4 regions of the Massilia sp. LXY-5 genome follow, and region 2 is predicted to be linked to each of the others. Evidence: predicted binding sites of a transcription regulator. Region 2 holds the regulator's gene; each other region holds the start of a gene.

Region 1 (7,242 bases), on a different contig from region 2:
CGCTGTACGCCCAGGACGAGTGGAACCTCACGCCGCGCTGGTCGCTCTACCTGGGCGCGCGCTGGGAGGGCATCCGCACCACCACCAGCGGCAATACCTTCGCCACCGGCCGCTCGCGTTCGAGCGTCTGGAGCCCGGTGCTGCAGACGCTGTGGAAGATCCCGGAGACCAAGGGCGACCAGGTCCGCTTCGCCGTGACCCGCACCTACAAGGCGCCGAGTTTCCAGCAACTGATCCCGCGCCGCCAGACCTCGATCGACAACCGCTCGACCGACCCCGACTACGCCGGCAACCCGGACCTGCAGCCGGAACTGGCGCTCGGCTTCGACGCCTCGTACGAACATTACTGGGCCGAAGGCGCGCTGTTCTCGCTCAGCGCGTCCACGCGCCGCATCGACGGCTACACGCGCTACCTGGTCGACTTCGACGGCGCGCGCTGGGTGGCGATGCCGATGAACGCGGGCCGCGCCGTGACCCGCGGCGTGGAACTGGAAACCAAGTTCCCGCTGAAGGCGGTGATGAAAGATGCGCCGGCGATCGACCTGCGCGCCAGCCTGTCGGCCAACTGGTCGCGCGTGGACGGCGTGCCGGGTCCGGACAACCGGCTCGACGGCCAGGCCCCGCTGGCGGGCAACCTCGGCATCGACTACAAGCGCGCCGCGTTGACCACGGGCGCGAGCTTCGCCTGGAAACAGGGCGGGCAGATCCGCGTGTCCGAGCGCCAGACGACCACGCTCCAGGCGCGCCGCGACCTGGAAGCCTATGCGCTGTATAAATTCAATCCGAAGCAGCAGCTGCGCGTGGCCCTGTCGAACCTGCTGGGCCAGGACTTCGTCAACCGCGGCAGTTTCGCGGAGGAAGGACGCGGCCTGGTGCTGCGCGAGGCGCGCATCGAGGCCGGGCCCAGCCTGCGCGCGACACTCGAGCTGAAATTCTGAAGCATCAGGCGAGCCGCATCGCGGCAGCACCCGCCGCAATCAGCCCGACCGCCAGCAGGCGCAGCGGGCTGAGGCGCTCGCGCAGCACCAGCGCCGCGATGGCGGTGGCGAACAGGATCGAGGTCTCGCGCAGCGCCGCCACCAGGGCCACCGGCGCCGTCGTCATCGCCCACAGCGCGATCCCGTACGAACCGGCCGACATCGCGCCGCCGCCCAGCAGGATGCCCGGGCGGCGCCGCGCGAACGCGAGCAGGGCCTGGCCTTCGCGGCGCCAGGACAGCGCCAGCAGCAGCACGGCGGTCGCGACGAAGATCCACATCGTATAGCCGGCCGGCGCGCCCGAGCGCCGTACCCCGGCGCCGTCGATCAGCGTGTAGGTCGCGATGACGCAGGCCGTGCACAGGGCGAGGATCGTGGTGCGGCGCGCCGCCCGTGCGGTCCGGGAGGCATCGAGGAAGATGGTCAGCACGCCGGCGCAGACCAGGCCGAGCGCCAGCCATTGGTGCGCGCTCAGGTGCTCGCCCATGCACAGGCCGGCGAGCGCCACCAGCGGCGGCGCGCAGCCGCGCATCAGCGGATAGGCGTGACTGAGGTCGCCGCCGCGGTAGGTTGCGGCAAGCACGGTGTAATACAGGGTCTGGACGATCGCGGAAGCGGCGATGAAGGGCCAGCTGGCGGGAGCCGGCGCGGCGACGAAGGGCAGGCCGAGGGCGCACAGGAGGCCGGACCCGGCGACGACGAGCATGGTCGGTACGCCGCTGGCGGCGTGGATCTTCACCAGGATATTCCATCCTGCATGAAGGAGCGCCGCGCACAGGACGGCGGCGATGACGGAAGCGCTCATCGGCTGCTCCTGTAAACGAACATGGCCCGGCAAAGCCAGGCCATGTTTCGGGTCCTGCCGTTGAAGCTTACTTCACGCGGCGGCGCAGTGCGCCGATGCCGAACAGGGCGATGCCGAACAGGGCAACCGAACCTGGCTCAGGGATTTCGTTGAACTTGAACTGGCCGTTGTTGCTGACGAAGAAGTGATCGCCGGCGACGTTCTTGTACGGGCTGTTGCCTGCGCAGCCAGGGCCAGTGAAGCCCGCGAACTGGCAAGCGACTTCTTTTACCAGGCGATCGGTTGGCGCCCCGACGGTGTTGGCATTGGTGAAGGCGAATGCCTCGACGTTGAAGCCCGACATGTCCTGACCCAGGTCGTCGAAGAAGTAGTTGGCGGCGAGGGCGCCTTTGCTGGCCTTGAGGAAAATGCTCACCTGGCCATTGTCGGTTGGATTGCCCTTGCCGTCCACGGTACCGCCGCCGCCGGCCAGCACGGTAAAGGTACCGATCAGGTTACCCAGGTTCGCACCATAGATACCCGACACCGAACCGTACTGCCCGTTCGCAGGATTCTGATACATCTTGATCGTGCCGCCGGTGAACTTGAAGGCGCCGCCGAAGGTGCCGGCGCCATAGCCTTCAAACGTAGCGGTGATGTTGCCGCCCGCGTAATTGACTGGGAACAGCTGGCCGTTGCTGTCTGCCTGCGACAGGTTGAAGACGGCATGCTCGACGAAGTTGAACGAGGTTTTGCTCGTCGCGTTCAGCTCGATGAAGGCGTTGCCGTTCACGTCCAGGTACTCGTTGATTTCCTGACCCTTGGCCTGGCCGGAACCGGCCGGGTTGAAGGTCCAGTCATTCATGATCGATGCCTGGGAGGCGCCGGCGGCGAGGCCGAAAGCTGCAGCGCAGCCGAGTTTCTTCAGGAAGGTCATTTTTCTTATCCCAAGTGTTGTTAATAGAATGCAACCCTATAAGCAACACTCGTGCCAGCTAGAGGAATTCCTTACGAATCATATGTTTGCGAAGGCAGTAAAAAAGTTATGCTTGCTGAGTGTAAAAATTTCCGACAGGAATTAATTGTTAATTTTCCCTCACACTTTGTGTCGTCCGCAGACCGATGCCGGTGCGCTTCGCCATGCGGCAAGCGACCGACGGCACTGGGCACCGGTCACGGGCTGTCCCCGAGCCACTCAGCCGCGAATTCGTCGCGGAAGGCCAGCAGGCGCGCCAGGCGCGCGCCGGCCAGCTCGCGTCCGGCCTCGAGCTGCATCATGCCCGGCAGCTGCGCGAGCTTGACCATGATGTGGTCGAGCGTCCAGGCGCCGTCATCCAGGTCCCGTCCGAGCGCCAGCGGGTCGAGCGGGTGCGCCAGCGCCCGGCCCATGCGTCCCGCGACATAGAACATGCGCGCCAGGCCGACCGCGCCGAGCGCATCGAGGCGGTCGGCATCCTGCACGATCTTCGCTTCGATCGTCGTCGGTTCGATCGCGGCCGAGAAGCTGTGCGCCTCGATCGCGTGCGCGACACCGTCCAGGCGTTCGGCCGGGAACCCGAGCCGCGCGAGCTCCTCGCGCGCCAGCCGCGCCGCACGGCGCGATGCCTGGGCCCGGTCCGGATCGTTCTTCGGCAGGTTGACCAGGTCGTGCAGGTAGCAGGCGGCCATCACGACCAGGGCATCGGCCTGCACGTGGTGATCGAGCAGCAGCCGGGCGCTGCGCCAGACGCGTTCAAGGTGGCTGGCGTCGTGGGCGCCGTCGTTGCCGGCGTGGGCGGCAGCAAGCGCGGCCAGGCGCGGCTGCCAGGCCGACAGTTCAGGGAACGAGGACTGCATGGGACTCCATCGCCGACTCCATCGCCGGCGCTGTGCTGGCGCGCTGCGACAGGGCGTCGGCGTCCAGGTTCTTGTGGCGCGGCACCCAGCGCAGGACGGTGCCCGGCAGTTGCGCGAGCAGGGCCTGCACCCGAACGCGGTAGGGGCGCAGCACCGGAGCGCTGTCCGCGTCCGGTGCGGCGACGTCGTCGAGCACGACCCGGCTGTCGCCGTAGACGGTGAGTTCGCGCGCACCCTGGGCCAGGGCCGCTTCCAGCACGGCGGCCAGGGCCAGGTATTCGGCTTCGCTGCTGTTGCCGTAGCCGGCCGGCTCGGACAGCTCGACCAGCTGTCCTTCCGGACCGAGCAGGCGCGCGCCGATGCCGCAGCGCCCCGGGTTGGGCCGCGCGGAACCGTCGAACCAGGCGCGCCAGGCGGTCGGCGCGCCCTCGTGCCGGGCCTGGCGCAAGGTCAGTGCCGCGGCTCGTGCCGAACGCCGCGCCAGCGCGCGCGCCGCTTCGGCCTGGCGCAGGGCGCCGCGTTCGGCCAGCAGCGCGGGCAGGCCGGCCGGGCCGGCGCTGGCGGCGAGCGTGATGCGCAGCGCTTCCTCGAGCGGCAGGCTGCGCTGCAGGGCCAGCTTGCGGCTGGCGGCGAGTTCGGTGCGGTTGGCGGCGCCTTGCAGGCGGTCGAGTTCGGTCATGACGCCAGCATAACCGCTTTTACCGGTTTCATGAATCCGCGGGCCCCAATGAAAAAGCGCCCCGCGGGGCGCTTTTCTTGTGCAGGCTGCAATCAGCGGCGGTACGGATTGTCCGGCCGGTGGTCGCGCTCGTTGCGGACGCCGTCGCCGTCGCGGTCGCGGTCGTAGCGGTTGGGCACGCCGTCGTTGTCGCGGTCGCGGTCGTAGCGGTCCGGGATGCCGTCGCGGTCGGCGTCGCGGCGGCCGCCATGGCGCTCGTAGCGGTCGGGCACGCCGTCGCGGTCACGGTCGCGGTAGCCGTATCCGTCGCGGTAGGCATAGCTGCGGCCGCCGTCGTAGAAGCCCTGGCTGCGATAGCCCTCGCCGGCATAGTAACGGTCGCCGCCGCGGGGGCTCCAGTAGCCCTGCTGCATGACCCAGCGGCCGCCACGCTCCTGCCAGGCCGGCGGTGCATACACATAACCGGGACGCTCGACGATATACGAGCCCGGAACCCAGTAGTGGCGGTGGCCCTGCCACGCCCAGTAACCTGGCGACCAGACATAGCCGCGGCGCACGGCGGGCGCGCGTTCGTACAGGGGAGCCGGCGGGGCCGAGCCGATATACAGTTCGACGTTCTGGGCCATCGAGGGCAGCGGTGCATAGGCAGCGGCGCCGATGGCGGCAAGGGCAACCAGAGTGAGGCGGGATTTCATGGTGTTCTCCATCTCCAAAAGCGGATGATTCAATATATCAATCGCTTGAGTGAAATGGTGCGTTTGACGCATGTGCTTACATCTGATACAGGATTGCAGCAGCAGAGTTGCAACAGCGGATGAGGAGGGGGAAAGCGGGGAAATGCGAGGGCGGGTGCCCGGGCGCGCCTCAGGAGGCGGCCCGGTGCACACGGGTAATCAAATGCGGCTCCCGGCACCGCTGCGAGCGGCCAGCACGACCGGCTTCCCGGCACCCGGACGCTTGCCTTTCACGACGACGACGGCCATTCTGGTTTCGGTGGCGATGCTCGAATCCTGGATGGCGGCCGGGCGCGCCTGGGCTTGCGGCAGCTGGTCGGCGACGAAGTGGGCGGAACCGGCGGCGGCGAGGGCGACGACGAAAACGGCTTCCATGTGCTTGGCGATGTTCACGGTGCTTCTCCTTGCGGGTGGGGTGGCGATGTGTCCACTGTAGTCAAAGCCCCCGCGGACCTCCATCGGATTGCGACGGGGCGCATGAAAAGCGGGATGGCCTGCACAAAACCGGGTGCGATACGAAACGTTCAAGTTCGCTCAACCCGACGGCTTCACCCGGCTTTTCGCTTCCCCCCGCTAGGACAGGGCGGACGCGGCCATCCCGGCGGCGAAGGAGGAATCGATGGGGGAGATGTTCGCCACGGTGTGCGCCGGGCTGGCCGCCAACGGCCGCGCCTGGCGCCGGGCGCGCAACCTGCGTGCGGGCGGCCGGCGCGTGCTGCCAGCCGTACGCGGCACGCGTTGGCAGGCGGGGCCGCGGGTCTGGCTGGCACTGCTGGCGCTCGGCTTCGTGGCCGGCGGCGCCGTGCTGATCGCAGTCCACGCGCGTTCCCTGAGCGCCGCCGCGGCCGGCCGGATGAGCACCGGCGCCGGACCGGTGCGCACGCTGCCGGCCTTCCAGGCCGCGCTCCCCGGCGTCTCCTTCAGCGTGCCGCGCGAGCCGGGCGTGAGCCTGGGCGCGCAGCCGGGCGGCGCTTTGCTGGTCGTCTCCGGCATGCGTGCCCGGCGCCCGGTCGTGATCGACCTGTGCAGCCAGGCGCTCGCAGGAGCGGGCGGGCGGCTGGCGCCTTTACGCATTGGCTACCGCTTCCACGATGTAGCGCGCTGGGCGGCAGGCAATGCGGCGGCGGCCAGTCCCGTCACCCTGCGCAATGTCGTGCTGGCGGGGGCGAGCATGCCCCAGGTCGACATCACGGGCTCGCTGGGCTCGTCCCTGCAGCTGGCCTGGCATGGTGACGCCCGCTGGATCGGCGACGCCAGCGCCGGCACCATCGCGCGCGGCGTGCAGGGCAGGGCGCTGCTGGGACGCGAGGGCTGGCTGGTGTGGGGCGACAAAGGGGCGCTGCGCGTCGACCGCCGTCCGGGCGCCGCCTGCGCGCAGGGCGGCGAGCTGGTGCTGACTTCGTACGAGGCCCTGCCAGGCACCGCGCCCGGCGCCATCGTCGCTGCCTTTCCCGAACACGGCCGGGCACTGGCGAGCCGCCTCGCGCCCGGCGACTATCGCGTGCCCTTCGACGCAGCGCCGGCACTGGAAGACGGCGCCCTGTTCGACAGCCTGCTGGCGCGCGGCCTGGTGCGCCTCTCCCCGTCCGGCATGATCGAGACCGCGCCGCGCGACCTGGTGCAATGGCGCGCGGCCGACAAGGGCCAGCGCACGGCCGACCTGCATGCCTGGGACGGCGTCGTGCTCGATGACGCCGGGCGGCGCCTGCTCGAGCGCCTGCACGCGCGCGCCGACGGCGCCTATGTGCGCGAACAGATCCGGGTCTTCAATGGCGAACGGCGCCTGCTGGCCTGGCGCGTGCGGCCGGGTGCCGCCGGAGCCTGGCTGGCGCAGGCCGGAGCGAGTGCCGCGAGCAGCAGCGAGGCAATGCCGCTGGGCCTGGCCCGGCTGTTCGCCAGCCTGCCGCAGGGCTGGGCACCCTGGCAGCGGCTGGCCGACTGGCCGGCCAGCGCGGGCCATGCGACCACCGTGCGCCTGAGCCTGACCTTGCCGCAGCCGGCGCGCGGCGACGAGCGCATCGAACTGATGCTGGCCGGGCGGGTGCGCGCCATCGCCGGTGCCGCGCTCGCCGGCGGGCGTGCGGCCTGCGCCGGGCGCGCCTGTGCCGAGCCGGACGACGTGCGCGAGCTGGTGCTGGCGCCGCATCCTGGCGCACGCCAGGTCGTGATCGAAGCGCTGCCGCTGGATCTCGCGGCCATGAGCGGGGGCGGCGATGCACCGTACCGGCATCT
Region 2 (7,242 bases):
GGTGGGCTCCAGTGAAACCGTCGTTGAGGCCATTGGCCTCAACGACCCCACGCGGTGATACGCGCGGGCTCCGATTTCGTGCCGGATGATCTCGCTGCCATGTATCGCCGCGTGGGCTCGGGGAGCCCACCCTGCGTTACGCTACAGTTATCAGCTTAAATGCCGCAGCGGGTGTGCGTGATCCGGCCAGACAGGTTCGAAGAACTGCTCCACCATTTCCGGAGTCACCGCGTCGAGCGTTGGCGGATTCCAGGCAGGCGCATTGTCCTTGTCGATCACCAGCGCGCGCACGCCTTCCAGCACTTCCCCGTGTTCAAAATTGCGGCGCACCAGCGAGCGTTCCATGCGCAGGCAGTCGGCGACATCGAGCGCGGCCCCACGCTGCAGCATCTCCCAGGTCACGCACATCATCAGCGGTGAACGCTGGCGCATCGCAGCCAGGGCTTTCTGCAGGAACGGATTCTCGTCCTTTTCCAGCGAGGCCATGATGGCGGCCACCGAACCGGCGCCGAAGTGCGCGTCGATCGCGGCGCGCTGCGTCTCCAGCACGCTCCGGCCCGCGTCCACAGCGAAGCGCTCAGCGAAGCGACGGATCGCGTCAGCCAGCTGAGCGCCCGGCGTCGATTCGATCAGCGCGTTCAGTTCGCCCAGCTGCGCGCCCGGCACGAAGACGTCGGCCAGGCCGAGGTACAGCGCGTCGGCAGCGCCGATCGTCAGTCCGGTCAGGCCCAGGTAGTTGCCCAGCTGGCCCGGCGCGTGCGACAGGAAATGGCTGCCGCCGACGTCCGGGAACAGGCCGATGTTCACTTCCGGCATCGCCATCTTCGTGCGCTCGGTCACGATGCGCAGGCCAGTTTCAGGACCGCCCTGGGCGATACCCATGCCGCCGCCCATCACCACGCCGTCCATGATCGACACATACGGTTTCGGATAGAAGTGGATCAGATGGTTCAGCGCGTATTCCTCGGTGAAGAAATCTTCGAGCAGGGCGCTGCCGCCGGTCGGGGTCGCGTGGCCGGCTTCGTGGAAGAAGCGGATATCGCCGCCCGCGCAGAGGGCTTTTTCGCTGCTGCTGGTGAGGACGACCGCGCACACCGACGCGTCGTCGCGCCAGGCCAGCAGGATGTCCGTCAGGCGCCGCACCATCGCCAGCGAGAGGGAGTTCAGAGCCTTGGGACGGTCGAGCGTGATGATGCCGGTGCCGTTGGCAACGCGGGTCAGGACATGGTCGGTCATGGCGAATTCGTTGATGGAAAAGACAAGCATTTTACCCAAGACACTGCCGTCCACCGCACAAAATGAAAAGGGCGCCTTCCGGCGCCCTCGTTCAGACGGTGCTCGATGCGCGATCAGATCGCAGCAGCAGCCTCTCCGCCTTCAGGCAGGCGCTTGAGCGCCTCACGACTATGGTCCTTCAACATCGTCTTGTATTTCATCACCTGGCGATCGAGCCTGTCCATCAGGAGATCGATCGCCGCATACAGGTCTTGCGCCACACTTTCCACGTGTACGGTCTTGCCGGAGACGCGCAGGTTGATCTCGGCCTTCTGTCGTTTGTCTTTTTCGGTGAGGTTGTCGATCGCGAGGATGACGTGGGAATCGATCACTTGATCGAAATGGCGGGTGATGCGTTCGAGCTTGTTCTGTACGTATTCACGGATGGCGGGGGTGACGTCGAGGTGGTGGCCACTGATGGTGAGATTCATACACACTCCTTTGAAAATGTAGCGGCCGCCGCGCCGCGCAGGGAGTGCGCATGGGGGCCGCTGTTACAAGGATTTGCGGAGACTGACGGGAGGAATCTTGAGTGCCTCGCGGTATTTTGCAACCGTGCGGCGCGCAATGACCATCCCTTGTTCACCGAGCATTTCCGCGATCTTGCTGTCGGATAATGGGTTCTTTGGGTCTTCTGCTCCTGTCAGTTGCGCAATGAGCGCCCGTATCGCCGTAGACGATGCTTCGCCCCCCGCTTCGGTGGCGACATGGCTTCCGAAGAAATACTTCAGCTCAAACATGCCGTGCGGGGTCAGCATGAATTTTTGAGTTGTCACGCGAGAAATTGTGCTCTCGTGTAGTCCTAGTGTATCAGCTATCTCGCGAAGCACAAGGGGACGCATGGCAACCGCGCCATGGCTGAAAAAGTTCTTCTGGCGCTCCACAATTGCCTGCGAAACACGCAGGATCGTGTCGAAACGCTGGCGCATATTTTTAATGAGCCACTTCGCTTCCTGCAGCTGCGCGCTCATCTGGCCTTCGCCTTTTCCCTGCTTGAGCAAATTCGCATAGACGTTGTTCACACGCAGGCGCGGCATCACTTCGTTGTTCAGCGAGACGCTCCAGCCGCCCTTCGACTTGCGGACAATAACGTCCGGTACGACGTAATCCGAGACGCTCGATGCGAAGGCGGCGCCGGGATGCGGATTGCACTGGCGGATCACGGCCTGCGCCTCGCGCAGGTCCTCGTCGTCGCAGTCGAGCGCTTTTTTCAGTTTCGTGAATTCGCGCTGCGCGAACCAGCTCAGATACCCCTCGACGATTTTCAGGGCCATGCGCCGCGTCACCAGCGGCACGCCCGGCATCGCGCGGATCTGCAGCGCCAGGCATTCGGATGCGCTGCGCGCGCCGACGCCGACCGGGTCGAGGCTTTGCACCAGCGCCAGCGCGCAGCGCAGTTCGTCCATCTCGACCTCGAGCTCCTCCGGCAAGCGCGCATGGATCTCGTCGAGCTGCTCCTCCAGGTAGCCGTTGTCGTCGATCGCGTCGATCACGAGTTCGGCCAGCGCGCGGTCGCGCGCCGTGACGCCCGTCACGCGAATCTGCTCGCACAGATGCTCGCGCAGGGTCACGCCGACCGCGCCGAGCTGCGGGCGGCCGTCGTCGTCGCCGTCGCCGCTCGATGCGCGCGAACCCTCTCCCCAGTCGCCCTCGGACTCGCCGCGTTCGACCTCGCCGCCTTCGCCGCCCTCGGCCGCCTCGGGCGCAGGGGCGCCCTCCTCGTTGTTCGGCGCCGGCGCCTCGGCTTGCGCCGGCGCGCTGTTGATCGCGCCGTCGGCCAGCAGGCGCACCGAGTGGTCGAGCGGGTCGTCGAGCCGTTCGAGCAGCGGGTTATCGGACAGGATCTGCTCGATCTCCTGATGCAGTTCGAGGGTGGAGAGCTGCAGCAGGCGGATCGACTGCTGAAGCTGCGGCGTGAGCGCCAGGTGCTGCGAAGTCCGGAGTTGCAGGGATTGTTTCATGGTGCCGCTTGGTGTCCCGTGTTGTTGCTACAGCCTTGCTACATGCGGAAGTGTTCGCCCAGGTAGACGCGTCGTACCGACTCGTCGGCGATGATGTCGTCGGGACGTCCCGACGCCAGCACCGCGCCCTGGTTGATGATGTAGGCGCGGTCGCAGATGCCGAGCGTCTCGCGCACATTGTGGTCGGTGATCAGGACGCCGATGCCGCGTTCCTTCAGGAAGCGCACGATGCGCTGGATCTCGATCACGGCGATCGGGTCGACGCCGGCGAACGGTTCGTCGAGCAGCACGAAGCGCGGATTGGTCGCCAGCGCGCGCGCGATCTCGACGCGGCGCCGCTCGCCGCCCGACAGCGACAGGGCCGGGTTCTCGCGCAGCTTCTCGATCTGCAGTTCGGCCAGCAGCGAGTCGAGGCGCGTATTGATGGCATCCTTCGTCAGCGCCTTGCCGTTGTCGTCGCGCTGCAGTTCGAGCACGGCGCGGATATTGTCTTCCACCGTCAGCTTGCGAAACACCGAGGCTTCCTGCGGCAGGTACGACAGGCCCATCACCGCGCGCCGGTGGATCGGCAGGCTCGAAATGTTGGCGCCATTGATCTCGATGGTACCGGCGTCCGACGGCACCAGGCCGACGATCATGTAGAACGAGGTGGTCTTGCCGGCGCCGTTGGGGCCGAGCAGGCCGACGACTTCGCCGCAGCCGACCTCCAGCGAGACGTCGCGCACGACCAGGCGCTTGCCATAGCTTTTTTGCAGTCCGCGCACCACCAGGGTGCTGCGGTTGTCGCGTGCATCTTTCATTATTTCTTTCCTGGTGCTGCCGGCGCTGCCGGAGCCACCGCTGGAGCCGCGGCGGGCGCAGTGCGGCGCGGCGCGATGATCAGGGTGCCGCGGCCGCCGCCGGACTTGGTCTCGCCGCTGGCGTCGTTGCGCACGGTGGCCACTTCCTTGCGGTTGTCGTAGGAGATGTAGGCGCCATCGAGTTCGTTCGTCAGGCGCCCGTTCTCGAGTTCCTTCACGATCGCCTTCGAGAACAGTTTCACGAGTTCCACCCGCTCGTCGTATTCGATGCGCTCGGCCTGGCCTTCGACCCACAGGTCCGGGCCGCCGTCGCGCTTCTGGCGGAAGGTCGCCACGCGCCCCGGGTTCGAAGTAAGCGTGACGTTCATGTAGCCTTCCGGGGTTTCCTTGAGCAGCGCGCGGTCCGACTTCAGGATCAGGGTGCCGCGCGTGAGGACCACATTCCCCGTCAGGATGCGCGTCTGCGTGACTTCGTCGACGTCGAGCGAATCGAAGTTGATGACGGCCTGCTTGAGCGAGTCCGCGCGCTCGGCGTGGGCTGCCGTCAGCGACAGCAGCGAAAGGAAGGCGGCGGCGAAGATTTTTTTCATTAGGGCTCGTTCCTGTTATTGGTTGGGTGCGGGGCTCGTACGCGGCGGATAGACGATCTGGCCGCGGCCGCCGAGGTGCAGCTTCTGCGTCGGGTTCTCGGCCACCATGCCGACGCCGTTGGCCGAGGCGGCGCCGAGCGTCATCTGGACCGGACGATCGGTCTTGACGATCTCGTCGTCGGCCAGCACGGTCAGGGCCTCGGTTTTCGCGCGCAGGGCCGCGCTCTTCGGCGTGGCCGGGCGGTTGACGTCGACGTTGCCCATCAACTCGACGCGGTCTTCGCCGTGGTAGACCTGGCCGCGGTCGGCGTGCATGGTCATGCGCGGGCGGCCCGGCGCCATGCTCTCGACGACCGGCCTGGTCACTTCCGAAACGTCGTTGTCCGGATGGTGGGCCAGGCGCGCGCCCGACACCACGTAGCGCGGCGCGCCGTGTTCGGTCATGCGCACGAAGCTGAAATTCTCGACGATGTAGTCGGGTTCGTTCAGGCCGTTGCCGACGCCCGTCGCATCGTCGGTCTGGACCGCCTGCAGCAGCCAGAAGCTGCCGAAGGCGAAGAAGACCGCCGTCAGCATCAAGGCCAGCAGGCGCCAGCGGTGCGCGGTCCGTTTGTTCACGTAGGTTGCCATGCGGTTAAGCGCTTAGTCGAATTCATTTGAACTCATGCGAAATAGGGCGAGAGCGCCTGCTCGTACGTGCCCTGGGCGCGCATGACCATGTCGCACACTTCGCGCACGGCGCCGCGGCCGCCGCCGGCTTTCGTCACATAGTGCGCCCGGTGCTGCACTTCCGGATGCCCGGTCGGCACCGTCACGGCGAAACCGACTTTCGTCAGCAGCGGCAGGTCGATCACGTCGTCGCCGATGTAGCCGCACTGCTCGGCCGTGAAGCCGGTCTGCTCGAGCAGCTCGGCAAACGCGACGCGCTTGTCGTGGTGGCCCTGCCAGACGTGGTTGATGCCGAGGTCGCGGGCACGCGCCAGCACGATCGGCGATTTGCGTGCGCTGATGATGGCGGTGATCACGCCCGTCTTCTGCAGCAGCTGGATGCCCAGGCCATCGAGCACGTTGAAGGTCTTGGTGACCTCGCCGTCCGGCCCATAGGTCAGGCTGCCGTCGGTCAGGATGCCGTCGACGTCGAAGATCATCACTTTTACGCGCGCCGCGCGGGTCATGTGTTCCAGCGGGGTCATTTAAATCACCTTGGCGCGCGTCAGGTCGTGGATGTGCAGCGCGCCGACCAGCACGCCCGCTTCATCGACCACCAGCATCTGGTTGATGCGGAACTCTTCCATGATCGCGACCGCGTCGACCGCCAGCTGGTCGGGGTGCACGGTGCGCGCGCCGACGTGCATCACGTCGCGGATGGTCACATTCGAAAAGTCCTGCATGCGCTCGATCAGGCGGCGCAGGTCGCCGTCGGTGAACACACCCAGCGGCTTGAAGCCAGGGTCGACCACGGCCGTCATGCCCATGCCCTTCTGGCTGATCTCCAGCAGCGCGCGGGTGAGCGGCGTATCCGGGGTCACGGCGGGAATCGCTTCGCCGCTGCGCATCACGTCGCGCACATGGGTCAGCAGGCGCCGGCCCAGGGCGCCGCCCGGATGCGAGCGCGCGAAGTCTTCCTCACGGAAGCCGTGCGCATCGAGCAACGCCACGGCCAGCGCGTCGCCCAGGGCCAGCGTGACGGTGGTGCTGGCGGTCGGCGCCAGGTTCAGGGGGCAGGCTTCCTTGGACACCGAGACGTCGAGGTGGACGTCGGAGAGCTGCGCCAGGCGCGATTGCGGCTTGCCGGTCATCGCGATCAGGGGCGTGCCCATGCGTTTCACGACCGGCAGGATGTCCATCAATTCGGAAGATTCGCCGGAATACGAGATCGCGATGAACACGTCCTTGTCGGTCACCATGCCGAGGTCGCCGTGGGCGGCTTCACCCGGGTGGACGAACATGGCCGGGGTCCCGGTCGAGGCCAGGGTCGCGGCGATCTTGCGCGCGATATGGCCGGATTTGCCCATGCCCGACACCACCACGCGGCCGGTGCAGGCGAACATCAGGCCGACCGCGCGGGCGACGCTGTCGTCGGCGCCGAGACGGGCGTGCATGGCGTGGATGGCGTCGGCCTCGATGGTCAGGGTTTCGCGCGCCAGCTCCAGCACGCGGCGCGACTGGTTCTCGTCAAAACTGTTCAGCATTGTTTTTTCATCGGTTACACTCATTCTGTAAGTATAAACGAATTGCGAAAGCAAAAAACTTGCCAGACGTATCAAAACCACGATCGCTCAGCATAAAGATCTTAAAAACGCATGGCATCCGGACTTGAATTGACCCTGCTGCTGCTCGGCAGCGCCGTGCTCGGCGTGGTCGTGTTTCGCAGCCTGCACCTGCCGCCGATGCTGGGTTACCTGGCCGTCGGCGTGCTGATCGGCCCGCACGCTTTCGGCCTCGCGGCGGAAACCGGCGCGACCCACGCGCTGGCCGAATTCGGTGTCGTATTTTTGATGTTTTCCATCGGCCTCGAATTTTCGCTGGCCCAGCTGCGCTCGATGCGGCGCATCGTGTTCGGGCTGGGACTGGCGCAGGTGGTGCTGACCATCGTCGCCACCATCCTGGGCGGCT
Region 3 (7,242 bases), on a different contig from region 2:
TGTTCGACAACGGCTATGCCGGCCCGCTGCAGGCCACCGTCTGGGGCGTGTTCGGACGCGACGGCAAAGTCAACGGCATCCTCAACCAGGACCTGGTGTCGACGAAAGACATCGTCTTCCAGCTCGATGCCGACCCGGCCCTCAGTGCCGAGGAGCAGGCGTACAACGCCGCCATCTACCGGGTGCAAGGCTCGCCCGAGGCGAACCGCCTGCGCCGCGACGGCCTGCGCTGGATTCCGAAGACGAACGCCCAGATCAAGGTCCCGGTGGTCACCATCCACACCCTGGGCGACATGTACGTGCCCTTTAAAATGGAGCAGATCTATAAACGCCGCGCCGATGCCAACGGCACCTCCAACCTGCTGGTGCAGCGTGCGATCCGCGGTATCAGCCACTGCGATTTCACGATCGCCGAACAGGTGGGGGCCTTCGAGGCGATGGTCAAATGGGAGCAGCAAGGCGTGAAACCGGCGGGCGACGACGTGCTGACGCCGTCGGTGGTGGCCGATCCGAAGTACGGCTGCAAATTCACGGACAACACGCCGTCCCCCGACGACAGTGCGAACACGCTGCGAGTACGGGCTTCGCTGCCGCAGTGCAGCGGGAGCTGATTCGCGCGCGTCTCTGCACTGCAGGCCGGCCTTCCGGGGCCGGCTTTTTTTGCCCGGGGAGGTCCCCCGGCGGCTGGCTTGAAACTTGCGTACGTACGATCGGGACCTGAACGAGAAAAGGATCGTCGTATGCTGCTTCGAAACGATTTACTCGAATACGCCGGTGAGCGTCCGCTTACGCTGCGGATCCTCTGGATCGATGCCGCCCGGTGCCTGGCCTACACCTATGCGCTGGGCGAACGCGGCGCCAGCCCCTGCGCCGCCTCGCTCGACACGCTGATCGGCCACGTGCAGGCAAGGCATGCGCGCTTGCTGCCGCTGGACCCGTATCGCCCGACCGTCGACGCCGCCACGCTGCCGCCGAAATACCTGGCGCTGCGCGACAGCGCCTGGGCCATCGTCCAGGCGCTCACGCGCGACGAACCCGGGGTGTATCAGACGCGCACGCGCGGCCGGCTGGTGGCGGCCTGCCGCGCCGAACATGGCGTCTCGCATCCGACCATCTACCGCTACTTGCGGCGCTACTGGGAGCGCGGCCAGCATCCGGACGCCCTGCTGCCCGACTATGCCAACTCGGGCGCACCGGGCAGGACGCGGCGCGCCAACGCCGACGTCAAACGCGGCCGCCCGAGTAAATCGGGCGCAGCCGGCATGAATGCCGACGCCGCCATCCGCGACACGATGCGCGCCGCCGCCCTGCGCTACGCGGCCACCCACGAGGCCTTCTCGCGGCGCGGCGCCTACCGCCAGATGCTGGCCGATTATTTCGGCGCCGGCGCCCAGGCAGCCCCGACCTACGGCCAGTTCAGCTACTGGCTCGACCGCGACGGCGGCCTCCTTCTCCCCCGCTGATCCTTTTACTTTCCAACGCAGCCCGGCAGCCTTCCGACGTGCATTGCGCGTGTCGGGAGGCGCTTTGTTCTTCCGTGATGCGTTTTGGCAAAAAAACCCTATCGCGGTGCGGGCCGGATCAAAATGGTGCGGCGCATCAATTCAGTTCGGCGACCAGGCGCAAAAGGCTTGTCCACGTGCTTTCCGGCGGACGAAAAATAAAGTCTGCTCCGCTGAATATAGTGTTTTCTCCCTGCCAGCCGCCTGCATGCTTCCTACTCATCTCCATGTAAAAACATTGTTTGGCTGCGTGTTGCAATGCAATGCGCGAGCCTGAAACGACATTGTTTTTTCATGCAGATCGGGTCGACTTGCCCATGATTTTGGCACGCCGCTTGCTATGTATTTCCTCGTAACAACACAAAAAGAGGTGATCTATGGCGGGTTCGGACAAGGGGATGAGGACGCGGCGCGATTTTCTGTACCGGGCGGCCGCGGTCGGCGGCTCGGCACTGCTGCTCAACACGATGAACGCCTGGGGCATGGGCATCGCCTCGCGCGTGAGCGCACCGCCGCAGCTGAGCGGCAGCGGCAAAGGGAAAAAAGTACTGATCCTGGGCGCAGGCCTGGCCGGCATGACGGCAGCCTATGAACTGGGCAAGCTCGGCTACGAAGTGCAGGTGATCGAAGCCCGCAGCTTCGCCGGCGGACGCTGCCAGACGGCCCGCAAGGGTTTTCAATTGCAGGAGCTGGGCGGCCAGATGCAGGAGTGCCGCTTCGACGAGGGGCACTACATCAACCACGGCCCGTGGCGCATCCCGATGCACCACCAATCGACCCTGCACTACACGCGCCTGTTCAAGGTGCCGCTCGAGGTGATGGTCAACGAGAACGACAACGCCATCATCTATCTCGAACAGGGCGGACCGCTGGCGAAGCAGCGCCTGCGCGGCGCCCAGGTGAAATCGGACCTGCGCGGCCATGTGGCGGAACTGTTGGCCAAGTCCGTCAAAAACGATCAGCTCGACACCCGGCTGAATGCCGGCGACAAGGCGCTGCTGCTCGACTATCTCGCCAACGAGGGCCACCTCGACGCGGGCGACCTGCGCTACAAGGGCAGGAGCGGGCGCGGTTATAAAACCAATCCCGGCGCCGGCATGCTGCCCGGTCCCGGCGAGGCCTCCGATCCGCTCGGTTTCCGCGATCTGCTCGCCTCGAAGGTGGGCAAGGTGTACAGCGCGGTGCAGGACTTCCCGATGCAGAACACGATGTTCCAGCCGGTCGGCGGCATGGATCAAATCGCACGCGCCTTCGAAAAGCAGGTGGGACGCAGCATCCGCTACGGCGCCGAGGTGCAGACGATCCGCCAGGACGCGAACAAGGTGACGGTCACGGTCAAGGACGCCGCCAGCGGCAGGCTGTCGTCCCTGAACGCCGACTACTGCCTGTGCACGATTCCCTTGTCCGTGCTGCGCATGATCGACACCGATTTCTCGCCGCGCTTCAAGGACGCGGTGAAAGCCGTGGCCTATATGCCGGTCGGGAAAATCGGCCTGCAGATGAAGCGCCGCTTCTGGGAAGAGGACGACCAGATCTACGGCGGCCACATCGTCACGGATATAAAAGGCATCAACGTGATCTCGGTGCCCTCGTCGAACTGGCAGAAGCAGAAGGGGGTCCTGCTCGGCTACTACAACTACATGCTCGACGCGATCGAAACCAGCGCCTTGAGCCCGCCCGCGCGCGCCGAGTTTGCGCTCAGCGCCGGCCAGCAGATCTTCCCGGCCTACCGCAGCTCCTTCGAATCGTCCTTCTCCGTGGCCTGGCACCGCGTCCAGTACAACCTGGGCGGCTGGGCCGAGTGGACCGACGAAAGCCGCAAGGCGGCCTACCCGATCCTGAACGAGGGAGAAGGCCGGATCCTGCTCGCCGGCGAGCACCTCAGTTACCTGACGGGCTGGCAGGCCGGCGCCATCGAATCGAGCTGGCAGCAGATCGAACGCATCCACACGAGGGCACAGGCATGAAGACCCATCACCTCATCCTCGGCGCCCTGCTGTGCGCCGCTGTTCACAAGGCCGGCGCGCAAGCGATGGACGGCAAGGCGCTGTTCACGAAGAACTGCTCCGCCTGCCACCAGGCCAACGGCAAGGGCATTCCCGGCGCCTTTCCCGCGCTGGCCGGGAACGCGCTGGTGCAGGGCGCACCGGCCGACGTCGCGACCGTGCTGCTCAAGGGCCGCGGCGGCATGCCGGATTTCAGTGCCAGCCTGTCCGACGCCGACATCGCGCAGGTGCTCAGTTATGCCCGCAGCAGCTGGGGCAACAAGGCCACTGCCATCCCCGACACCGAGGTGGCAGCGCTGCGCGCCTCGCTGCAGGCCGCGCAGGCCGGCACCGGACGCCTGAGCAACAAGCACTGATCCCTCTTATCCCTATCAGGAACGCACCATGAAGACACGTTTGAACGCCCTCCTCGCCGCCCTGCTGTGCGCAACGACCCTGCCTGCACTCGCCCAGGACATCGTGCGCCACAAGATTCCCGGCTCCGACTTCCCGATCGCCCAGGCCGTCACGCTGCCGCCCAACGCGACCATCCATTTCATTAGCGGCCAGGTGCCGCCGGTGGTCGACAAGAACGCGCCCGCCGACTCGCTGGCCGCCTTCGGCAACACGAAACAGCAGACCGTCGGTGTCCTCAACAAGATCAAGGACATCCTCGGCGGCATGGGTTTATCGATGAGCGACGTGGTGAAAATGCAGGTGTTTATCGTCGGCGACCCAGGCAAGGGCGGCAAAGGCGACGTGGCCGGATTCATGGAGGGCTACACCCAGTTCTTCGGCGGCGCCCAGCCGAACCTGCCGGCGCGCGCCGTGTTCCAGGTGGCCGCGCTCAGCAATCCAGGCTGGCTGATCGAGATCGAGGTGGTCGCCGCAAAAAAATAAATCGCTCGCTGCCGTCCGCCATTCGTCGTCAACCAATTCAGGGGAATTCCATGCTCAAGGCCACACTCACAAAAACCGCCGCCGCCGTCGCCATCCTCATGCTGCAATCGGCCTATGCCCAGGAAGCGCAGCTCGCCATGGCCGACCCAGCGCCTGCGCTGCCGAATGCCGAAGCCGGACTGACCACCACCGGCGTCGTGATCGTCACCGGCACCCGCGCCTCCGGTTTAAAGGTCGAGAACAGCGCTTCTCCGATCCAGGTGCTCGATTCGGCCTCCCTGAACCGCACCGGCCAGGCCGACCTGCGCCAGGCGCTGGGCCAGAACCTGCCCTCGTTCACGATCCAGGCTTTTGGCTCCGACATGGCGGCAATGACCTTGTCGGCGCGCCTGCGCGGCCTCAGTCCCAACAACACGCTGGTGCTGGTCAACGGCAAGCGGCGTCACGGCACCGCCAACCTCGCCGTGCTGGGCGGCGCCTTCCAGGGCGCGGCCGCGGCCGACCTGAACTACATCCCGCTGGCGGCGATCGATCACGTCGAGGTGCTGCAGGACGGCGCCGCGGCCCAGTACGGGACGGACGCGATCGCGGGCGTCATCAACATCATCCTCAAATCGAACAGCAGCGGCCTGTCGGGCAACCTCAACGGCGGCGGCTACTATGACGGCGGCGGCCACACCGGCAACGGCAGCGCCAACATCGGCCTGTCTCCCTTCGAGACGGCCTACCTGAGCCTGACGGCGGAAACCAAGTACCACGGCTTCAGTAACCGCGGCGGGATCGACCCGCGCGTGGCCGACCCGGCGACCCTGGCCGCCCAGCCGCAACTGACCCAGGCACCCAGCTACCCCTACCTGAACAGGATCCAGGGCGACGCCCAGTACCGCCAGCACGTGGCCGCCATGAACTTCGGCTTCGACCTGGGGACCAGCGCCAGCTTCTACAGCTTCGCGACCTACGGCGAGAAAGACGCGCGCGCCTACGAAAACTACCGCATGCCGAGCCGCGTGCCGCGCGCCTACCCGCTCGGTTTCAGTCCCTTGGAGACCTTCGACGAAAAAGACTACGCGCTGACCGCCGGCGTCAAGGGCAGTCTTGGGGGCGGCTGGAAATGGGACCTGTCCAGCACCTACGGCAAGGACGTGACCAGGATCGGGGTCGACCATTCCGTCAACGTCTCGCTGCTGGCCGACACCGGCTTCTCGCCGACGACGTTTGCCGCCGGCCAGTTCAAGGCCAGCCAGTGGACCAACAACCTCGACCTCAGCCGCGAGTTCGACCTTGGCTGGGCCGCGCCGCTGAACTTTGCGATCGGCCTCGAACAGCGCCGCGACACCTACGAGATCGTGGCCGGCGACCCCGCCTCGCGCTACAAGGAAGGCTCGCAGTCGTATCCGGGTTTCCTCCTGACCGACGCCGGCAAGCATGACCGCGACAACGAAGCCTTCTATGTCAACGTCTCCTCGCAGCCGATCAAGGACTTAACGGTCGACCTGGCCGCGCGCTATGAACACTTCAGCGATTTCGGCAACGCGAAAGTCGGCAAGCTCACCTCGCGCTACGATTTCTCTCCCGCCTTTGCCCTGCGCGGCACGGTCAGTAACGGTTTTCGGGCGCCGACCCTGGCCGAATCCTATTATTCGGCCACCAACGTCTCGCCGCGCAGCGCCTTCGTGCAGCTGGCGCCGAATTCGCCCGGTGCGCGCCTGGTCGGCATCGACGGCCTGAAGCCGGAAAAATCGACCAACCTGTCGGCCGGTATCGTCCTCAACCCGGCGCCCGGCGTCACCGTCACGCTCGACGCCTACCAGATCAAGATCCGCGACCGCATCGTCGGCAGCGGCGCCCTGTACGGTTCGGGCGGCGCGGTCAATTCGCCGGCGGTGACGGCGGCGATCCTCGCCAACGGCAACGTGCTCGATCCGACCGTGGTCGAAACCGGCATCAACATCTTCTCGAACGCGATCGACACCCGCAGCCGCGGCCTGGAACTGGTCGCCACCACCAGCAGCAACTACGGCGCCTGGGGCCGGGTCGACTGGTCGGCGGCGGCCAACTACAACCAGGTCAAGGTCATGAAGATCAACCAGGCGCCGCTCCAGCTGCAGCCGCAGCTGCTGCTCGACCAGACCGCGATCTCGGACATCGAAACGGCCTCCCCCAAGATGCGCCTGAACCTGGGCGCCCTGTGGAAGGCAGGCGCGTGGACGGTCAACCTGCGCGAAGCGCTGTACGGCAGCTCGTCGGAGATGCAATCGCCCGACGGCGGCGGCACGTATTACAAAACCGGGATCGGCAAACTGGCCGTGACCGATCTCGAGGTCGCCTATAAATTCAACAGCAACTGGACGCTCGCGCTCGGCGCCAACAACCTGTTTAATAAATACCCGGACGGGATCAACCCGGAGGTGCTGGCGATCCAGCGCGCGAACCTGGACAACTCGGCGGTGACGATCTATCCCTCGTTCTCGCCGATCGGGATCAACGGCGGGTATTACTACGCACGCGCGAACTTTAAATTCTGAGTTCCCGGTTCGATCGGTGTAAACAGTATAAAAAAACCGGCCCGATGAACGGGCCGGTTTTTCATTGGGACGTCAGATCAGAAATTGACCTTGAACTGGGCGCCGAGCGTGCGCGGCTCGTTCAGGATACCGGTCAGGTTGTCGAAGTCGATGGCGCCAACCACTTGCACGCGGTCGGTGATGTTGCGCGTGAAAGCGGCCACTTCGTATTTGCCGTCGCCCCATTTGTAGCCGACGCGCAGGCCGCCTTCGACCAGGGACTTCGCCTTGTATTCCTTGGCTTCGTACAGGAACATGTTGTAGGTCGAGCGATAGGCCCAGTCGGTGTAG
Region 4 (7,242 bases), on a different contig from region 2:
TCGCCCCGGAAATGGGTGGTTACTTCCTCGAGTACAACAACTTCATTCCGGCCGATTCGATGAAGACGCCGCCGCACATCGCGCCGACCTGGTATTTCACGCCGTTTTATTCGGTGCTGCGCGCAACCACGGCCGATTTTATTTTCGTGCTGATGGCGGCGATTGTCCTGTACGTCGTGTTCATCTGGATCAAGTCGCGCCTGTCGTACAAGGCCAAGATCGCGACCGCCGTGATCGCCTTGATCCTGCTGGTCGGCATGCTGACGCTGGAAGCGAAGTTCTGGGGCGTGGTGCTGTTCGGTTCCTCGGTGGTGATCATCGGCGCGCTGCCGTGGCTGGATCACTCGCCGGTGCGTTCGATCCGCTACCGTCCGAACTGGCACATGTGGCTCTATGTCCTGTTCGGCATGGCCTTCGTGGCGCTCGGCTACCTCGGCACCCAGTTGCCGACGCCGGCCTATACGATGATTTCCCAGGTCTGCACGCTGTTGTACTTCAGCTTCTTCCTCCTGATGCCGTGGTGGAGCGCCGCCGGCCGGTTCAAGCCGGTGCCGACGCGCGTGACCTTCCACCCGCATTGATCGCAGGACTAGCCAAGGACAACCATGAACCTCACGAAGAAACTGATTGCGGTCCTGGCGCTGGTGCCGGGACTGGTATTCGCCAACGAAGGCGGCTTCCCGCTCGACCGCGCACCGGAACGCAGCGACATGGCCTCGCTGCAAAACGGCGCCAAGCTGTTCGTCAACTATTGCCTGAATTGCCATTCGGCCACGTCGATGCGCTACAACCGCCTGCGCGATCTCGGCCTGTCCGACGAGCAGATCAAGAACAATCTGTTGTTCTCTGCCGACAAAGTGGGCGAACTGATGAAGACGGCAATGCGCCCGGAAGACGCCAAGGCCTGGTTCGGTGCGGTGCCGCCGGATTTGTCGGTGATCGCCCGTGCAAAATCGTCGTCGGCAGGCAGCGGCGCCGATTACTTGTACACCTATCTGCGCACTTTCTACAAGGATGATGCCCGCCCTACCGGCTGGAACAACATGGTGGTGCCGAACGTGGCGATGCCGCACGCGATGTGGCAGTTGCAGGGCATACGCACCCCGAAAATGGTCGAGGAGACCGATCCGCACGACGCGCACAAGAAGATCCACAAGTTCGCCGGCTGGGAGCAGGTGGCACCGGGTGCGCTGTCCCAACCCGACTTCGACACCGCGACGGCCGACCTGGTTGCCTACCTCAGCTGGATGGCTGAGCCAGCGCAAGGAACCCGCAAGAAACTTGGTGCTATCGTGCTGATTTTCCTGTCAGTATTTGCTTTCCTGGCCTGGCGTTTGAACGCGTCCTACTGGAAAGATCTGAAGTAATTCGTTTTCATTGCCCGCTTGGCTATAATACGGGCAATTATTTATTCGGGGTGAGTCGCTCGGCGCTCGCCCCTTTGTTTCTTAAGGAACGCCAACCATGATGGTTCTCTACTCTGGCACCACGTGCCCGTTCTCCCAACGCTGCCGCCTCGTCCTGTTCGAAAAAGGCATGGATTTCGAAGTGCGCGACGTCGACCTGTTCAACAAACCGGAAGACATCTCGACGATGAACCCCTACGGCCAGGTCCCGATCCTGGTCGAGCGCGAACTGATCCTGTACGAATCGAACATCATCAACGAGTACATCGACGAGCGCTTCCCGCACCCGCAGCTGATGCCGGCCGACCCGCTGATGCGCGCCCGTGCCCGCCTGATGCTGTTCAACTTCGAGAAGGAACTGTTCGTCCACGTGCACGTGCTGGAAAGCGACCGCAACAAGACGAACGAAAAAGCCCACGACAAGGCACGCGCCGAAATCCGCGACCGCCTGACGACGCTGGCGCCGCTGTTCCTGAAGAACAAGTACATGCTGGGCGACGAGTTCTCGATGCTCGACGTGGCAATTGCTCCGCTGCTCTGGCGCCTGGACCACTACGGCATCGAACTGTCGAAGACGGCCGCGCCGCTGATGAAGTACGCCGAGCGCATCTTCTCGCGTCCGGCCTACATCGAAGCGCTGACGCCGTCGGAAAAGGTGATGCGCCGCTAAGGCAAACGTGGCAAGCACGCCGTCCGCCTGGCGGACGGCGTGCTGTCGTTCGTGCCAGTGTTGCGACGTCGTTTGACAAAGCGCAGTAAGCTGGCACCTCGTGTATGTACGTTTCACACGTGTTTGCTGGCAGTCCCATTGCTGCCGCTGCGCGTGTGCTGCGCTGGCGCCTTCGCCGACCCATAGCCGGCTCACTGTTTATCCCATCTGCACATGCCTGATATTTCCACTAAACCCTATTTGCTGCGCGCCCTGTATGAATGGTGCACCGACAGCGGTTTCACGCCCTATCTTGCAGTCAAGGTCGACGCGGCCACGACGGTTCCGATGGAATACGTCAAAAAGGGCGAGATCATCCTGAACATCAGCTATGGCGCGACCTCCGGGCTGAAGATGGACAACGACGCGATCCAGTTCCGCGCCCGCTTCGCCGGTGTCTCGCGTGAAATCTACGTGCCGGTACAAAACGTGCTGGCGATCTACGCCAACGAAAACGGCCAGGGCATGGCCTTCGACGTCAGCACCACCGCGGCCGAGATGGCGGCAGCCGAGGAAGAGCCGAGCCCGAGCGCGCCGACCCTGTCGGCCGTGCCTGGTGTGACCAGCGAAGCGCCGCCGGCGGAGGTGTCGCATTCGCCCGACGACAACAATGAGCCCCCGAAAAAAGGCGGCCGCCCGACGCTGACCCGGATTAAATAGCGTTATAATTCCTGCCGTACAGATTACGCCGGCTTAGCTCATTTGGTAGAGCAGTTGATTTGTAATCATCAGGTGGCCAGTTCGAAACCGGCAGCCGGCACCAGGATAGTGGTCGATTCGAAGGGTTACATGCTCATTGCGTGTAACCCTTTTTCATTTCTGGAACCTTGTGCTGCCATGCAGGTTCCCAGGCAAACGCGTCCTTATGCGATCTGGATCCGCGCGGCGAAGCGCTGGCGCGGCCATCGTTTGATTGCATCGGCCCGGTCAGAGGTCGGACGGTGTTCCGATCATTATCATCCGTGCCAAAGGCAAGACATCGCCGCCCCCGACGGACGGCGTCGACAGGCTTGAAGAGCCGCTCGGAACCATGACCAAGGTCGGCTGGGTGTTGACGCCAGCCGCCTCCAGAGCGTCGAACGAAAACGACAAAGCGCCACCCACTGACTGCGTTCCGCCCGGACTTGTACCGGCGTTGATGAAGACGGTCACAGATCCCACGAAACTGTTCAGGTCGATGTGAACACGGTTTTTCCCCAGCAAACGAAAGATCTTGAACTTCACCGGCGGCCCCGGACTGAAGACGATCTGACTACCGGCCGGGAGTTGCGGTGGCCCGATACTTACGCCGACCCCGGTGGCAAAGACATTGAACGTTGCGCGTTTCTTGTCGATCGTATCGACGATTTCCAGCGTGGCCGCCAGGATGATGCCCTCGATCCCAAAGTCGACCACCTTCAGTGAGGGCGTGATGGTTTTGGTCACAGTGGCACTCTTCACCAGCTGGACCGTGAACCTGTCCTCAATGACCGAGGTGGGCGGTGGTGGGGGCGGAGGTCCTGGCTGGATATAGGTGACTTGCTGAACGAAGAAGACGGCGCGCCGGTTCTGCTCGAACTGATCTTTTGTGATGGCATTCGGAATCTTCAAACGCTGCGTGCCCATGCCGAACGCCTTCGAGTCCCTGGCAATCTTTTCCGCCAGCGCCTTGCCGCCGATCCTTTCCAGTGCTTCCACCAACAGCCGGAAGCCATTTTCCGCACGCTCTTCGCTGATTTCGTTTTCGAATTGCGTTCGTTGTCCAACAGGAATCGTGCGAGCGATGTCTGCATGGCCCTCGACGCGAAACGCATAAATGGGATCATTCGTGGAATTGCTTCGAACGATCTCCCGCGCCAATTGCTCGATCTCGTCTTTCTGCTTCGGCGAGATGTCCGTGACAAATTCGGAGAAACGCTGTATTTCGAGCGCTTGTCTCACTCTGAAATCGACGGGTTGTGGCAGCCTGCTTGCAACTTGTGCGCGAACAAACGGAATGAAAGCCATGACCGTAGCCTCCTAAGTGACGCGATCAAATTTCTCAAATTAAAGTTAGCGTAACCGCGAACGAGCACCCTGTTCGTCAGATATCCATTGTGGGCGTGTTGATAGCGCCCTTCAAGCGACGCCGTCGGATCGCGGGCCGTGCGAGCGCGCCCGCAATCGTCTATCGGTTCCGATCCGGCATGGCGTCAGGAGGGATCCTCCTTTCACGCACCTGTGCCCCATGCTGGCGCGTGGCGTGGAAAGTGCCCTGTTCGGGTGCAGGCCAGCTGCCTTTTCAGACAACAAAGGGCGTTTTAGCACGGCATGCTTCTTGCTCAAAACTGGTTATGAAGACCGTGCTCTATTCCCGATGAGAACACCGTTGCCTAGCGGTCGCTGGCAGGCGCAGCTGCGCCTCGGTTTCGTGCGCGGTGGCGACGGAACCAAGCTGGGTGAACGCGTTCACTGCGGTCCGCTGCGCGTGCAAAAGCCCTTGTATCCGGAAGGCGCACAGGTCTGCCATGCGATCATTGTCCATCCGCCCGGCGGCATCGTCGGGGGCGACGCGCTTGCCATCGATATCGGCGCCGCCAATGGTGCCCACGCGCTGCTGACAACGCCTGGCGCTGGCAAGTGGTATCGCGCAAACGGCTGTGCGTCGCGCCAGGACATGCGCATCGATGTCGCCGAAAACGCCGCGCTCGAATGGCTGCCCCAGGAAACCCTGTTCTACCGCGAGGCCGAGGTCGAGATGACCCACGACGTGTCGCTCGCTGCGGACGCGCGCTATCTCGGCAGCGAGATCCTGTGTTTCGGCCGCACCGCGTCGGGCGAAGTGTTCACTGAAGGTTCAATACGGCAGACCAGCACCATTCGCCGCGACGGGGAACTGGTGTGGCACGAAGAGGGCCGGATCGATGGCGCCGGGGCTGCGATGCACAGTCGGTTCGGCCTGGACGGCAACACAGTCTGCGCCAGCCTGGTCGCCTGCGGCCTCACGCTCGACGCCGGCCAGCTGCGGCAACTGCGTGAGGAACTCGATCACACCGGCGGGACAACCGGCGTCACCCAGCTGCCGAAGATCGTCGTCGTGCGCCATCTCGGTCGCTCCAGCGAGGCGGCGCGCGCCGTGCTGCTCGCGGCCTGGCGCCGCCTGCGCCCTGCCCTGCTTGGGCGCGAGGCCACCGTGCCGCGTCTGTGGAATACCTGAGGACATCATGGAACTCACCCCACGCGAAAAAGACAAGCTGCTGATTTTTACGGCCGCCCTCCTCGCCGAGCGCCGCAAGGGACGTGGACTGAAACTGAATTATCCGGAAGCGGTCGCCTATATCTCGGCCGCCATCATGGAAGGCGCGCGTGACGGCAAGAGCGTGGCGCAATTGATGAGCGAGGGGACGGCGATCCTGTCGCGCGACGAGGTGATGGAAGGCGTGCCGGAGATGATCCCGGATGTGCAGGTCGAGGCCACCTTCCCCGACGGCAGCAAGCTCGTCACCGTGCACCATCCAATCATCTAGGAGGCGGCATGATTCCAGGCGAGATGCTGATCGAACCGGGCGAACTGGAGCTGAACGCCGGCAGGCCGACCGTGTCGCTCGCGGTGGCGAACAGTGGCGACCGGCCGATCCAGGTCGGCTCGCACTTTCACTTTTATGAGACCAATCCGGCCTTGCAGTTCCAGCGCGCCCTCGCCTACGGCATGCGGCTCGATATCGCCGCCGGCACTGCGGTGCGTTTCGAGCCGGGCCAGGTGCGCACCGTCACCCTCGTTGCGCTGGCCGGCGACCGGATCGTCTTCGGTTTTAATGGTCAAGTCAACGGACCGTTGACGGAGGCGCCATGAGCCGCATCGGGCGCCAGGCCTATGCCGAGATGCTCGGGCCGACTGTCGGCGACCGCCTGCGCCTGGCCGATACGGCGCTGTTCATCGAGATCGAACGCGATCATGCAATCTACGGCGAGGAGGTCAAATTCGGCGGCGGCAAGGTGATCCGCGACGGCATGGGCCAATCCCAGCGCCTACATGCACAGGTGGCCGATACCGTGATCACGAATGCCGTCATCGTCGACCACTGGGGCATCGTGAAAGCCGATATCGGCATCAAGGACGGCATGATCGCGGCGATCGGCAAGGCCGGCAATCCGGACATCCAGCCGGGCGTGACGATCGTCATCGGCGCGGCGACCGAGATCATCGCCGGCGAAGGCATGATCGTCACCGCCGGCGGCGTCGACAGCCATATCCACTTCATTTGCCCGCAGCAGATCGACGAAGCGCTGCACAGCGGGATCACGACCATGCTCGGCGGCGGCACCGGTCCCGCGGTCGGCACGGCGGCCACCACCTGTACGCCCGGGCCCTGGCATATCCACTCGATGCTGATGGCGGCCGAGGCCTTTCCGATGAACCTGGGCTTTTTCGGCAAGGGTAATGCGAGCCAACAGGCGCCATTGGTCGAACAGGTGCAGGCCGGCGTCATCGGCCTCAAACTGCACGAGGACTGGGGCACGACACCGAACGCGATCGACACCTGCCTGAACGTTGCCGATGCCATGGACATCCAGGTCGCCATCCACAGCGACACGCTCAACGAAGCCGGCTTCCTGGAGCATACGCTGGCAGCCTTCAAAGGCCGCACCATCCACACGTTTCACACCGAGGGCGCCGGCGGCGGCCATGCGCCGGACATCATCGCCGCCGTCGGCGAAGCGAACGTACTGCCCTCGTCGACCAATCCGACGCGGCCCTATACGGTCAACACGCTCGACGAACACCTCGACATGCTGATGGTGTGCCACCACCTGGACGCGGCCATCGCCGAGGACATCGCCTTTGCCGAGTCGCGCATCCGGCGCGAGACGATCGCGGCCGAGGACATCCTCCATGATCTCGGTGCGATCTCGATGATGTCGTCCGACTCGCAGGCGATGGGGAGGGTGGGAGAGACCATCCTGCGCACCTGGCAGACCGCGCACAAGATGAAGCTGCAGCGCGGCGCCCTGCCCGGCGACCCGGCACGCCACGACAACGCGCGCGTAAAACGCTATGTCGCCAAGTACACGATCAATCCGGCCATCACGCACGGTATCGCGCACGCGGTCGGCTCGGTCGAACCCGGCAAGATTGCCGACCTGGTGCTGTGGAAGCCGGCCTTCTTC

Evidence for each region. The regulator sigma-54, encoded in region 2, starts transcription at its own class of promoters, with help from an activator protein. The targets are predictions, from matches to a motif close to TGGCANGNAANCTGCTTT.
Region 1: the regulator sigma-54 is predicted to act here: its motif matches at 2,738-2,755, upstream of pepA (flocculation-associated PEP-CTERM protein PepA).
Region 3: the regulator sigma-54 is predicted to act here: its motif matches at 1,827-1,844, upstream of ACI48I_RS19040 (flavin monoamine oxidase family protein).
Region 4: the regulator sigma-54 is predicted to act here: its motif matches at 4,333-4,350, upstream of ACI48I_RS20725 (urease accessory protein UreD).

The regions. Positions count from the first base shown of each region.
Region 1 covers NZ_JBNNEH010000004.1:120,211-127,452, forward strand. The annotation lists gene ACI48I_RS14775 (TonB-dependent receptor plug domain-containing protein) at 1-938, shown strand, start outside; gene ACI48I_RS14780 (EamA family transporter) at 943-1,782, opposite strand; gene pepA (flocculation-associated PEP-CTERM protein PepA) at 1,850-2,698, opposite strand; gene ACI48I_RS14790 (HD domain-containing protein) at 2,935-3,597, opposite strand; gene ACI48I_RS14795 (ribonuclease HI family protein) at 3,578-4,276, opposite strand; gene ACI48I_RS14800 (YXWGXW repeat-containing protein) at 4,369-4,971, opposite strand; gene ACI48I_RS14805 (hypothetical protein) at 5,170-5,403, opposite strand; gene ACI48I_RS14810 (penicillin-binding transpeptidase domain-containing protein) at 5,630-7,242, shown strand, end outside.
Region 2 covers NZ_JBNNEH010000007.1:81,424-88,665, reverse strand. The annotation lists gene ACI48I_RS21625 (enoyl-CoA hydratase/isomerase family protein) at 151-1,236, opposite strand; gene hpf (ribosome hibernation-promoting factor, HPF/YfiA family) at 1,350-1,706, opposite strand; gene ACI48I_RS21615 (RNA polymerase factor sigma-54) at 1,770-3,236, opposite strand; gene lptB (LPS export ABC transporter ATP-binding protein) at 3,275-4,036, opposite strand; gene lptA (lipopolysaccharide transport periplasmic protein LptA) at 4,036-4,626, opposite strand; gene lptC (LPS export ABC transporter periplasmic protein LptC) at 4,642-5,244, opposite strand; gene ACI48I_RS21595 (KdsC family phosphatase) at 5,289-5,819, opposite strand; gene ACI48I_RS21590 (KpsF/GutQ family sugar-phosphate isomerase) at 5,820-6,842, opposite strand; gene ACI48I_RS21585 (monovalent cation:proton antiporter family protein) at 6,930-7,242, shown strand, end outside.
Region 3 covers NZ_JBNNEH010000006.1:138,956-146,197, forward strand. The annotation lists gene ACI48I_RS19030 (alpha/beta hydrolase) at 1-611, shown strand, start outside; gene ACI48I_RS19035 (hypothetical protein) at 741-1,463, shown strand; gene ACI48I_RS19040 (flavin monoamine oxidase family protein) at 1,880-3,469, shown strand; gene ACI48I_RS19045 (c-type cytochrome) at 3,466-3,864, shown strand; gene ACI48I_RS19050 (RidA family protein) at 3,893-4,387, shown strand; gene ACI48I_RS19055 (TonB-dependent receptor plug domain-containing protein) at 4,438-6,912, shown strand; gene ACI48I_RS19060 (TonB-dependent receptor) at 6,990-7,242, opposite strand, start outside.
Region 4 covers NZ_JBNNEH010000006.1:504,221-511,462, reverse strand. The annotation lists gene ACI48I_RS20755 (cytochrome b) at 1-581, shown strand, start outside; gene ACI48I_RS20750 (cytochrome c1) at 606-1,367, shown strand; gene ACI48I_RS20745 (glutathione S-transferase N-terminal domain-containing protein) at 1,465-2,076, shown strand; gene ACI48I_RS20740 (ClpXP protease specificity-enhancing factor) at 2,290-2,775, shown strand; tRNA gene ACI48I_RS20735 (tRNA-Thr) at 2,803-2,878, shown strand; gene ACI48I_RS20730 (OmpA family protein) at 3,043-4,101, opposite strand; gene ACI48I_RS20725 (urease accessory protein UreD) at 4,463-5,290, shown strand; gene ACI48I_RS20720 (urease subunit gamma) at 5,298-5,600, shown strand; gene ACI48I_RS20715 (urease subunit beta) at 5,609-5,926, shown strand; gene ureC (urease subunit alpha) at 5,923-7,242, shown strand, end outside.